Regions from separate parts of the Faecalimicrobium sp. JNUCC 81 genome, predicted to be linked through region 1. Evidence: riboswitches for the same ligand, from Rfam matches in the RefSeq annotation. Region 1 holds a riboswitch; each other region holds the start of a gene.

Region 1 (3,252 bases):
TTACTACTTTAAATTCATCTTATATTGCTTATATTTCCTATACATTCTGTACAAATAAAAAAATCATTATATTCTTTAAGTTCTTTTGATTTATCACAAAATAGACATCTTTTTTTACTTTTTGTTATGATAACAGCGTTATCAATTAAGTTTATGTTTAATGGTTGATTTTCTTTAAAATTCAATTCATTTCTTATTTCTTTTGGAATTACTATTCGCCCTAATCCATCTAATTTACGCTCAATGCCTTTGTTACTCATCAAAACCTCTCCTTTTTAAATCTTTATAGTAATAGTTTTAACTTTTATTATTTATTTTTATAAAATTAAATTTTTACACTATGAATAAACTGAGTTACTTATTATTTTTTATATGCTTATATAATGCCATAGATAATATATCTTATATATTTAAATCATAACTTTCCTTAAAAAATATATTAAATTATTTTAGAATATCTCCATACTAATTTCCTTCAAATTTTATATATAACTTAGTTTATTTTTCTTTTAAATTTGAACTTTTCTTTACTAACTACTGTCTTTAAACTAAATACACTAATTTATATTTAAAAAAGATACAAGGTAAAAACAATATATAGATAGAAAATGTATAAATTTATCAGTATTTACATATTATTTCATTTCATTTTATAACGTTTTACTTTAAAATGATATATTATGATAAGAAAATATATTATTTGACAAAAAATATATTTTTTTCTATTAAACTCAGTGATATATATTTGATATTAATGTAAGTATTATAAATATAAGCTTAAGTTATATATCTAAATAAATACAAAGTCAAACCTTTGTTGCTAATAATATAACAATTTAAATAATCGATATTTAGTAAAAAGATAGAAAATATAAAACTTCAAATGATAAATTAAATTTAAACATCTTATAAATTACATTGTTATTTGTAGAAATAAGGAAATAGGGGGAGGGAGTTTGCATCGAAGAATTTATCTATCCAATTTTACGATAATAGAATTTAATTTAAACTAACACATATTAGCATACAAAATAAAATAATAGATACTTTGAAATGTATTCTGTATGTGGTCACCTGGAATACACGGAGTTAGTGGTGAAACCGGCTATATATAAACATAAATTAGATCATACATCTGGAGTGTAAATACAATCTGATAAAGCAAATGTAAATATTTATGAAACATTTACATATAAAATTTTTTACAGATTACATAATAATGCAGAAAAGACATGTAATTTAGTAGTTAATAATCTAAATGGATTAGAAATTTTAATATATTAAAAAATGATATTATTACCCTAATCTAGATTGGAAAATAAATAATATTATATTAAACTATGGAGGAGAAATATGTTAAAAAAGAAATACGACAGAGTAAAAAAAATTGTTATATTGTCATTAATTTCATCAATAGTAGCTCAATCAATGCCAATAAATGTATTAGCAATGGAAGATAAAATAAAGAATGTGGATTTAGAAGAAAAATCAGAGAATAAATTTTTAGACAAAGATAAAGAAGATAGTGATGTAATATCTAGTACAGACAAAGATAAAGAAGATAGTGATGTAATATCTAGTACAGACAAAGATAAAGAAGATAGTGAAGTAACGTCTAGTACAGGCAAAGATAAAGAAGATAAAGAAGATAGTGAAGTAACGTCTAGTACAGACAAAGATAAAGAAGATAGTGAAGTAACGTCTAGTACAGGCAAAGACAAAGATGATAAAAAAGATATAAATAGTGTTAGTTTGGGAAATATTTCGATTGAGGTTGATCCAGAATTAGGAAAAGACTTCCGATACGGTGAAGCAATAGATATAAATATTAAATTCACAGCTGTGGGAGATAGATACGGTAATATACCTCAAAATACAATAGTACGATTAAATATTTCAAGTAGTGCGATAGATTACTCTAAAATACAAGTATCACCACAGAATCATGCTATTGAGTTAATTAAACATCCAGATAAAAATTATGTCGAAGTAAAATTTAATCAAGATTTTAAATTTGATAGGAGTTTAAATCTTTCAATAATGACGAGCATTAAGTCACATAAAGGAACTTATAGTATAAGCTCTGAATTAGTTGATAAAGATGGTAATATAACTAATTTACCTCTTAAAGATGGAGTGGCAGATGAGACATTAAATGTTGTACCAGCAGATTTTGGAGTTACTGGATGGTTAGATCCATTTTGGGATGGAGAAAATTATATAGGTAGAGGAACACTAAATAATGGAGATATAGGAGGCATTTTTAATCCAAAGACAAATGAAATAAAGATAAAAGCAACGTTAACTGCTAAAAAAGATGTAGATAATATTAATACTATTATAACTCTAGATAGTGGACAAAGCGTAGACAAAAAGAGCATAAGTGTAATAGATATAAAGACTAATAATGAAATAACAGATAGATTAAGCATTACAGCAACAGATAACTTAATAGAATTTAATACAGGTAGAATTGTAAAAAATACTCAGTACTTAATAAAATTTACTGCGATAGTTGATAGCTTTGATAAGGTTTATACAACAGACTTTAAATCGATTGCTTCAAATGGAGAGATAGGTGGATTCCCTATTAAATCAGGATTTAGAATGAATACTGGTGGAGCTGTTCCAACATTAAAAGCAAATAATTTGATAACTTATAAGAACATACCCATAGATTTACTAGAAGATGTAGTTGCTACTGATATTGAAGATGGTAACATTACCAATAAAATAGTAGTAAATGATTCATTACTAGATTTGTCTAAGGAAGGTACATATAAAGTTACTTATATTGTTCAGGATAGTGACTATAATTCCGTTATGAAAACTGTAGATGTTATAGTTTTGAGTAATGATGAACCAATTATTAGAGGAGCTAGCAATAAGACTATAAAAATAAATGAAGTAGATTCATTTAATAAATTAGATGGTGTGATAGCGGAAGATAATCAAGATGGTATTATAACTGACAGAATAACTATAAGTGGTGAAATAGGAAAACCAAGTCCTGGTTCTAATAAAACATATAAATTAACCTACTCAGTAACAGATAATCATAAAAATACTACGAGGGTAGTTAGAGAAATAACAGTAACGAATCAATTTCCAACGATATCAGGACTTAATGAAGTTGAAATAAGAAAAGGTAAGAATTTCGACTTAAAAAATGGGATAACTGCACATGATGAGGAAGATGGAAATATTACAAAAAATATAGTATTACCAAAAACTGATATAACAAAGCTAGAT
Region 2 (3,252 bases), on a different replicon from region 1:
AATGCTTCAGCAAATCCTCTATTTGAACCACGAGGTGCAGTATATACTATTCTATTTAATTTAGTTAATTCACTTAATTCCATTACAACTTCATTTGTAAAACTTGAAGAATTTTGCTTAGCAGAATGCCATTTAGTCTGTGGATTTCCATCTATTGCTCTAGATATTGCATTTTCTGCATAACTTCCACCATTAGCAGTTATCGATACTATCTTATTAGAAGGTAGTTTGTAAATTTCATTATATGCTGGAAGTAAGTCACTGTTTATATCTTTAAACTTAGATACTTTTGCATCAGTATAACTAACTTCTTTTTTATCAACAATTAACTTAGCATTATCTATATCTTCTTTAAAATCCTCGTATAGTGGATGATTTTTAACGTCTGATTCTAAAGCAATTATTTTTTCTATACTATTAAATTCTTCACTAACTTGATTCTTAGAGCTATTTGTAAATAAGCTTTTCATTTTATCACTTATTTCATCTGCTTTATAAAACATAAATTCTGATGCTGATGCCCACTCTTGATTAGCTTTTTTAAATTTGAATTTTATTCTTTTAAATTCAGTTGAATTGAACTTAATCTCTACTATATCTCCGCTAGATCCTTTATACTCTCCACTAGTTACTAGTTTAAAGTCATCGCCTTCATTTGTAAGAGAAGTATATATTTCAACTTCTTGAGCAAAACCTTTACCTTTTGCCGATACTTGTCTTGCCGCATATACGATTCTGTTTAAGTTAGTTACTTCATTTAACCCAACTACTACTTCATTTGTGAATTCTGAGCTATTTGGTTTTCCAGTTTCCCAGTGTGTCTTTAGATTTCCATCTATAGATTTCTCAATGTTGTCACTTCCATATTTCCCACCATTGTTAGTTATAGATGTTATGTTTGAGTTGTCCATTTTGAATACTTCATTATAAGCATTTAATTTATCATTATTATATAAATCAAATTTACTTATAGTAGCTTTCTTAACTTCATTTTCAGATGAAATTTCTAATTTTGAAGTGTTGCTGTTCGGTATCTCACTTGCTAAAACTTCTATTGTTGTAGCTGAGAAATTAGTGATTATCGCTGCCATAGTTACGGCTGCTATTTTTTTTCTGTGCATATTTTACCTCCTGATTAGTTTTATAACCCTCAGAAGTACATTAAAAAAGCTACTCAAAAAGAGTAGCCTTGTATATTACCTAATAAATTTAATATTTTCACAATAAACAAAAGTAATAATATTAATTAACTAAGCTTAAAAACAAAAAGTATAATGTACTCTTTGGCAACTGGCTGACATAGTTATAAACCTTAGTCCCTATAGCTTTGCGTCCCCAGATTTCCCTAGGTTTGCCTATTTAATTTTATTTTAAAATTATTTTCATTATTATTATACATTTTTTTCCATCATTTGCATAGTATAAATTTTCATTTAATTTTGATTAATCAGACTTAATCGATTTTTTATCAACTTTTAGAATTCTTAGCTTCTATATCTGATTATAAATTCTAGTTTCTTTAAAATTAATAATTTATAATATTATTTTTTCATAATTTTTCTTGAAATATATAAAATATTATAATTGCAGTAATTAATGTAAAAATAGATGTAATTAAATTTGAATCTACTGAAACATAAAATACATAAAAACAAGCATTGTCTATTGCATGAAGAAGTATACACAACCAAATACTTTTTGTTTTATAAAATAACGGAGTCATTATAAATGATGTAGCAATACAACTTATAGCAAATGGTATAAACATAAGTTTTTGTTGATGTGAACCTACAACAAACCACATTGGAATATGCCAAATTGACCAAACAAATCCAAGTACTAAAGTAGCTATAGTTGGAGAAAATCTTTCTAGAAGCCTCGGTAATAGAAATCCACGCCATCCAATTTCTTCAAGTCCTCCTCCAATAATTGCAAAAGGTACAATAAAAATAATTAAGCTAAGTGGATATCGTAGCATCAATAAATTGTTGCCTTGAGTTTTAAAAGCTATATATGCAGATGCCCATAATATAATTGGAGCAAAAATAGTGTATAAATACATAATCGGCTTTTGTTTTATATTTATTATAGATTTTAAAAATAATTTAAATTCATTAGTTTTATTATAGTATCTTTTAAATGTAATAAATGCTGCAATAGAAGGTGAATATCCTGCAATACCATAAATTATCATAAAAATAGGTGTCCCGAAAGTTAATATATTAAATTGTGTTGTTATTATCGATATTGTATAAAAAATCATACTTATGGTGATTAATGAAATCGTGTAAAACTTCAATTCCTTATTCATATATTACCCTCCTTATCTACCTATATTTTTTGTACTATATATAAATTTATTATGCCACTACTATTAATATTACTTGCATAAAAATAAAGCCTATTATATTTAATTATTGTAGGCTTTATAATAATCTCAAATTTGTATATTTTAAATTAATTTATGATAATTTTTTAAACTCTTTTACTATTTTAGCTGAGTTAACGTTGACTTAAAATAACGTAATATTTATAGATTGTAAAGATAGGTTTTACATAAAAAAGCTATGACTTCATGGTCATAGCTTTTTACTTATAGCTATTTTAGTAATATCTAATTTCTTTTTTTAACCATATCTAAAAAATACTTATGAACTCTTAAATCATCAGTTAATTCAGGATGAAAAGATGTAACTAGCATATTATTTTCTTTTGCTGCTACTATCTTTCCATTAACTTTTGATAGTACTTCTACTTTAGCACCTACATTTTTAATATAAGGCGCTCTTATAAATACCATAGGAATATTATCTCCTATGTAATTTACTTTTTCTTCTGTATTAAAACTTCCTAATTGTCTTCCATATCCATTTCTTACAACCTCTATATCCATTGTACCAATATGTACATCATCATTTTTAATCTCTTTAGCAAGTAAAATCATACCTGCACAAGTTCCCCATACAGGAGTTTTACTTAAAATTTTTTCTTTTAATGTAACATGTAAATCAAGTGTTTTAAGTAATTTTCCTATTGCTGTACTTTCCCCACCAGGTATAATAATCCCATCAATATTTTCAAAATCTTCTTTATTTCTAATCTCTATAGATTCTGTACCTAATTTTTTTAACATATTTATATGCTCTCTATAAGCACCTTGCATTGCTAATACCCCTATATTCATATTACCATCCTCTAACTGCTAACTTTTCTTCATTTGCTAAGCTACTTACAGATATTCCACTCATAGCA
Region 3 (3,252 bases), on a different replicon from region 1:
GTTAACCCTGTTAATCCTTCTGGATAATCATTTTTATCTGAGTAGTATGATAATGTTGCACTTTTAAATGCATTATAATCTGCTAATAAATCTGCTACTTTTGCTTTATTTATATTTTTAAATAATGCAGGTACTGCTACTACTGCTAATATTCCTATTATTGCTATTACTACTAATAATTCTACTAGTGTAAATCCTTTTTGATTTTTCTTTTTCATATTTTATAACCTCTCATACTTATATATTTTTAATTTTATAATACAAATTATTTAGACGGTATTGCTAAAGTATTTTTTATAAGTATTAATCCTATCGTAACATTGTCACCAACTATATTAGACCCACTAGAATTAACTTCTTCAAATTTCCCATTAACAACTAAACCTACCGTAGTTCCAAGTTCAGATTGTAATTTTTTTGCTTGATCTTCACTTATTTTATTTCCTGTAGATACTAACGCTAAAGACTCTGAACCATCTTTTCCAACTTTAGGATCTACAGTTACAGTTTCTATTTTATAATCTCCTGTTGTAGCCAATGGTGATTTTGATGGTACACTTTCCATATACTCTGATATCTTGGCATCCCATTTAATTTCTGTGCCTTCTGCTGGCGTTGATGTTACAGGATATTCATTTTTATCTGTATAGTATGATAATGATGCACTCTTAAATGCATTATAGTCTGCTTGTAAATCTGCTACCTTCGCCTTGTTTATATTCTTAAATAACGCAGGTACTGCTACTACTGCTAGTATTCCTATTATTGCTATTACTACTAATAGTTCTACTAACGTAAATCCTTTTTGATTTTTCTTTTTCATATAAACTCCCCCTATTAACTTTAGTTTGGTGAATATATACTTACATATACACCGTATATATTTGATTCATTTGGAGTTGTCGTTACACATTTCCAAACTTTCTTTAACTCTTCATCTTGCTCAAAGTATTTTCTTGAAATAGCACTTTCACTTACTTCCATACCAATGTCAATTCTCTCTAACTCTTTTGAATCCTTTTTATATACTGGAATTATATTGTATCCCTTATTTCTCACATTTACTGTAAAAGGAGTTCTTTTGGGCATTTCTTCTATATTTTCAGACATTTCATTTTTATTAATTGGTAACCTATTATTTTCAGTATAATATACCATTGAAGATGACTTAAATGCATTAAGCTCAGATTTTAGTTTTGCCATTTTAGAATTGTTTATATTTTTAAATAATGCTGGCAATGCTACTGCCGCCAATATTCCTATTATTGCTATTACCACTAATAACTCTACTAATGTAAACCCTCTATTTTTTTTCATAATATATTCCTCTATCTTTTATACTAAATTAATAATTAAATCATTTTATTATTGTGGAGCTATATTCATTGAAAAATGACCACTATTTACATCTATACCCCCGTTCGATTTTTCTTTTATGTACTTAGAAAATCTATTTATAACATTTATAGAAGATTGATTCATATCTTCTCCATGTACTACTACTGAATTTTTACTACTATTAATTGAAATATAATATCTTCCTCCAAATGGAGTTTCATCTATTATATTATCAAAATAATCTTGTATCTTTTTTTGTTCACTCAGATAAGAATGTAATCTTATTGTATTTGAACCGTCTGTATTCGCTACTATTTCTGACTTTAATTTATAGTTATTATCTGAGTAATATTGAGCTATACCAGCTTTTATAACGTTATAATCAGATAGTAATTCTGAAACTTTAGCCTTATTTATATTGTCAAATAATGCTGGTAATGATACTACTGCTAATATTCCTATTATTGCTATTATTACTAGAAGCTCTACTAAGGTAAATCCTTTATTATTCTTATACCTCATTGCATCCCTCCTATTCTTTGCCTTATATACCTAAATTTTACTATTTTAATAAATTAGAACATAAAAAATGACTATACTTCAATGATAATGAATTGAATATAGTCGTCGGTTGCGCTACTAACTCCATACATCCAAAGCGCCCATATACTGGATGTACTTCTTTGTTACTCTATATAAAAATTTAACTTTAGTATATTATACTTTAGCATAATATAACCAGTCAACACATGTTGGAAATTTTTTCAAATTATAATTACTTATGTAAATAATAAATGCACCTACATTATAAAAATGAGGTGCATTTTGTTAATTAGAATAATACACTAACTGATTCGTTAGCAAATATTTTCTTTATAGCATTTCCAAATAATGGAGCTACTGTTTTAACTTTTATTTTATCTATTTTCTTTTCTTCTGAAAGTTGTATAGTATCAAGTACAATTAATTCATTTATTGCTGAATTATCTATTCTTTCTATTGCTGGACCTGATAATACACCATGAGTACAACAAGCGTAAACTTCTTTAGCACCGAATTCTTTAAGGGCATTTGCAGCATTTACTATTGTTCCTGCTGTATCTATCATATCATCTAATAATATAACATTTTTACCTTTAACTTCTCCAATTATATTCATTACTTCACATACATTAGCCTTAGGTCTTCTCTTGTCTATTATAGCTATTGGAACTTCTCCGTTTAAGCTATTAGCAAACTTTCTTGATCTAGCAACACTTCCTAAGTCTGGAGAAACTACTACTAAATCTTCTATGTTTTTTTCATTGAAGTAATCAGCTAATATATTTCCACCTTGTAAGTGATCTAATGGTATATCAAAGTATCCTTGAATTTGTGCAGCATGTAAATCCATAGTTAATACTCTGTCTGCTCCAGCAGCTGTTATAAGATTAGCAACTAACTTAGCTGTGATTGGATCTCTTGATTTCGCTTTTCTGTCTTGTCTAGCATATCCGTAGTATGGTATAACTGCTGTTATTCTACCAGCAGATGCTCTTCTTAATGCATCTATCATGATTAATAGTTCCATTAGGTTATCATTTACTGGACTGTTAGTAGATTGAACTACGAAAACGTCGCACCCTCTTACTGTTTCGTTCATGTTTAAACATATTTCACCATCACTAAATGTACCCACTTCACAATCTGATACTGGTACACCTATAAAATCAGCAATCTTTGATGCTAATTCCTTAGATGAATTTCCTGCAAGTATTTTGATTTCGCTTCCGCTAGTATTCATTGGTATCCTCCCGAAAATTTAAAAACTATGATATATTTATTAATAAATTTTAGGCTAATCTTTAGTCTAAAATAATAAGCTAATTATTTGTTACCTTTTGAGTCTTTCTTTTCTACCCATCCTTCTTTTAC
Region 4 (3,252 bases), on a different replicon from region 1:
GAGATTATATATATAAAGAAATATTAAATAGCCCACAAAGTAATTATAAATCGGTAGAATCAATTATTCAAAAATATATTGATCCCAATATGACATTTGGAGAGTTTATGACAAACTTTAGAGTAGCTTTAGTGTTGAATGAACCAAGTGGAAAATATGGATTTAAAAATGAAGATGGATTTAATGATATAGTACCAAGAATATATGCTGGTAAAGGAACAGATTTAAGAGGTGGAGGTTGTGTAGTACTACATCCTTCAATCGATAAAGATATAAAAATACCTGAAAATAAAGGCCAAGATATAGCTTATGTTGATACTAGTAATATTGGAAATATACCAGTTAAAAAAATAATAGGAACTAATCGATATGATACAGCGGCAAAAATTAGCCAAGAAGCATTTCAAAATAAAACAGATTCAGTAGTTTTAGTCAATGGAAGTAGCTATTCTGATGGACTTTCATCAGGACCATTATCGTCAGTAACCAATTCTTCAACTTTACTAACTCGTAAAGATAAATTACCAAATGAGACAAAAAATGAACTAAAAAGATTAAAACCATCTAAAATTTATATAATAGGTGGACCTAATGCTATACAAGAAAGTGTGGTAAATGAAATATCAAATACTACAAATATATCTAAAGAAAATATAGTAAGAATAGCTGGAGATAATAGAGAAGAAACTTCACTACAAATAGCTAAGTATATACAAAATATAAGTGATATAAAGAGTTTATATTTAGTTAATGGATATAAAGGTGAAGCCGATGCTATGAGTATATTATCGAAAGCTTGTAAAGATAAACAACCTATAGTTATAACTAATGGAAATAAGTTAAATGAAGAGATTACTAAATGGATAATTAATTTTGGAAAAAAAGATATCTATATAATAGGTGGAGAGCAAGTTATGACGATAAATATTATAAGTAGTTTAGAAAACATAGCTGGAAATAGTTTAGAAAGTAATAGGATATATGGAGCAAATAGACAAGAAACTAATGCAAAAGTAGTTGAAAAATTCCATAAAAATATAGATACTATAATAATAACTAAATCAGATGAGCTTATAGATGCATTATCAGTAGGGAATTTAGCTGGTATGAAAAATGCACCTATAGTAATAGGAACTAATAAATTGACTGCATCTCAGGTTAAAGCTATTAAACAAAGTGGATATAAAAACATAATAGAAGTAGGTGGAAATATAAACTCAAATGTAATATCATCTATAAGATGATTTAAAAATATAATGTGAAATTTATTAACTCAAGCAAATAGGTATTCCATTTGCTTGAGTTATTTTTGACTTAAAATTATTATAGAATAAAAATAAAAAATAAGTTAAAACGTAAATTTTATAAAATTAATTAAATAAAAATAGTAAAATTAGAAAGCTAACTAAAAAAGTAAATAAAAGACGACAAAATTAGAAGTTTTTTCGAATTTAAACTTTGTTACAGTGATGAAAATTTAATTGAGAATTTATCATTGTAATAATAAATAAAAACCTATATAGATATGTCGTAAAAAATAGAATAAATTAGATTGAAAAGGAAAATGTTAAAATATAAAATCATAATATAATAAAATAAATTTAAAGTGAAATAAAGATGTTTTATATTATAAAAATAAAATTTAGGAACTGAGAAGTATAATCTGTATGTGGTCACTTGGGTTATATGGAGTTAGTAGTGAAATAGACTAATTTAAATAAAAAATATAGATATCTATATTTTTTATTTAAGCTGGTATCTTTTTATATAAAACTAAGGGGGAAATATAATGAAATTACCAAAGAAAATAGCATCACTTCTTACTGTGACATTAGTAGCAGGAAGTGGATTAGGAAACTTAACAACTGTGGATGCAGCACAAGGTGCAGCTAGCGAAACTTTAGTAGGAAAAGGTAGATGGGAAACAGCAATAGAAATAAGTAAAAAGGGGTGGTCTAGCGCTAAAGAAGCAGTAATTGTAAATGATAGTGCATTAGCAGATGCATTAACTGCAACACCTTTTGCAGAAGCCAAAGATGCTCCAATGCTTTTAACTCAAAATAATAAATTAGATGAAAGAATAAAAGCTGAGTTAAAGAGATTAGGTGTACAAAAAGTTTATTTAATAGGTGGAACAAATGTATTAAAAAAATCAGTAGAAGATGCTCTAAAAGCTGAAAAATTATCAGTAGATAGAATTTGGGGAAATACTAGATATGAAACCTCTCTAGAAATAGCAAAGAGATTAGATAGTACAAAAGATGTATCTGAAATAGCTGTAGTAAATGGAGATAAAGGTTTAGTAGATGCAATAAGTGTTGCGCCAGTTGCAGCTGATAAAGATATGCCAGTAATACTTTCTCACCCAAGTAAAGGAACACAAGTATCTGATGAATTTATAAAAGGAGAAGATATAAAAACTTCTTATATAATAGGGGGAACAAGTGCGGTATCAAATGAAATAGGTAATAAATTTCCAAACGCTAAAAGATTAGATGGCGCAAATAGAAATGAAACTAATGCAAAAGTTATAGAAACATTCTATACAGAAAAAGAATTAAAGAATGCTTATGTAGCTAAAGATGGTATGGCTAAAGAATCAGAATTAATAGATGGATTAGCTGTAGGTGTACTTGCTGCTAAGAATGATTCACCAGTTGTACTAGTTAGAAACGGATTAAATCAAAAACAAAAAGATGTAACTAATACTAAATCTTTTAAGACTATAACTCAAGTTGGAGGAGGAAGTAATAAAGCTGGATTTGATCAATTAAGATCTATGCAAGAGGTTACTACATACAATGTAAAAACTGTAGTACAGTTAAATGAGTCTTTGGCTAAAGCTGATGCGAATGATGTTATAGATATGAATCTAGTTACAAGAGCTGATATAAATGAAGAAATAGTTATAACAACTACTAAAAAAATAGCCATAAACTTATCAGGAAACTACGAAAACACGATAACTGTAAGTGCACCAAATGCGAAAATAGTAAATAAAGGAACTATATCTAAACTAGTAGTAAAAGATTCTGTAGGAGGAAAAGTTGAAAATGCTAGTGGGGCAACTATTTCTAATATAGAAATTCAAGGAAGTGCTAGTAAGGTAGAAATAGTAAATGATGGTACAGTAACTAATATAAAAAATGATGCATCAGGCACTATTATAAGTAATAGTGGTACTATAACTAACAATCCAACGGGAAGTCAAAATCCAAGTTTAGACGGAAATAGACCAGGTGGATCAACGGG

What was found. Region 1 has a riboswitch for cyclic di-GMP ahead of JNUCC81_RS19210 (immunoglobulin-like domain-containing protein). Riboswitches for the same ligand answer to the same signal wherever they lie in the genome.
Region 2: linked by a shared signal. The riboswitch ahead of JNUCC81_RS10110 (NPCBM/NEW2 domain-containing protein) and the one ahead of JNUCC81_RS19210 (immunoglobulin-like domain-containing protein) in region 1 are both predicted to bind cyclic di-GMP.
Region 3: linked by a shared signal. The riboswitch ahead of JNUCC81_RS17945 (type II secretion system protein) and the one ahead of JNUCC81_RS19210 (immunoglobulin-like domain-containing protein) in region 1 are both predicted to bind cyclic di-GMP.
Region 4: linked by a shared signal. The riboswitch ahead of JNUCC81_RS02980 (cell wall-binding repeat-containing protein) and the one ahead of JNUCC81_RS19210 (immunoglobulin-like domain-containing protein) in region 1 are both predicted to bind cyclic di-GMP.

The regions. Positions count from the first base shown of each region.
Region 1 is NZ_JBSJXY010000002.1:45,582-48,833, reverse strand. Features, by position in the region: gene JNUCC81_RS19215 (AbrB/MazE/SpoVT family DNA-binding domain-containing protein) at 15-260, opposite strand; cyclic di-GMP riboswitch class II at 1,033-1,116, shown strand; gene JNUCC81_RS19210 (immunoglobulin-like domain-containing protein) at 1,354-3,252, shown strand, end outside.
Region 2 is NZ_CM132203.1:2,051,368-2,054,619, forward strand. Features, by position in the region: gene JNUCC81_RS10110 (NPCBM/NEW2 domain-containing protein) at 1-1,121, opposite strand, end outside; cyclic di-GMP riboswitch class I at 1,283-1,366, opposite strand; gene JNUCC81_RS10115 (CPBP family intramembrane glutamic endopeptidase) at 1,550-2,311, opposite strand; gene pdxT (pyridoxal 5'-phosphate synthase glutaminase subunit PdxT) at 2,615-3,184, opposite strand; gene pdxS (pyridoxal 5'-phosphate synthase lyase subunit PdxS) at 3,186-3,252, opposite strand, start outside.
Region 3 is NZ_CM132203.1:3,665,876-3,669,127, forward strand. Features, by position in the region: gene JNUCC81_RS17930 (type II secretion system protein) at 1-218, opposite strand, end outside; gene JNUCC81_RS17935 (type II secretion system protein) at 266-823, opposite strand; gene JNUCC81_RS17940 (type II secretion system protein) at 844-1,317, opposite strand; gene JNUCC81_RS17945 (type II secretion system protein) at 1,366-1,860, opposite strand; cyclic di-GMP riboswitch class II at 1,956-2,036, opposite strand; gene JNUCC81_RS17950 (ribose-phosphate diphosphokinase) at 2,171-3,121, opposite strand; gene glmU (bifunctional UDP-N-acetylglucosamine diphosphorylase/glucosamine-1-phosphate N-acetyltransferase GlmU) at 3,205-3,252, opposite strand, start outside.
Region 4 is NZ_CM132203.1:598,979-602,230, forward strand. Features, by position in the region: gene JNUCC81_RS02975 (cell wall-binding repeat-containing protein) at 1-1,244, shown strand, start outside; cyclic di-GMP riboswitch class II at 1,636-1,719, shown strand; gene JNUCC81_RS02980 (cell wall-binding repeat-containing protein) at 1,790-3,252, shown strand, end outside.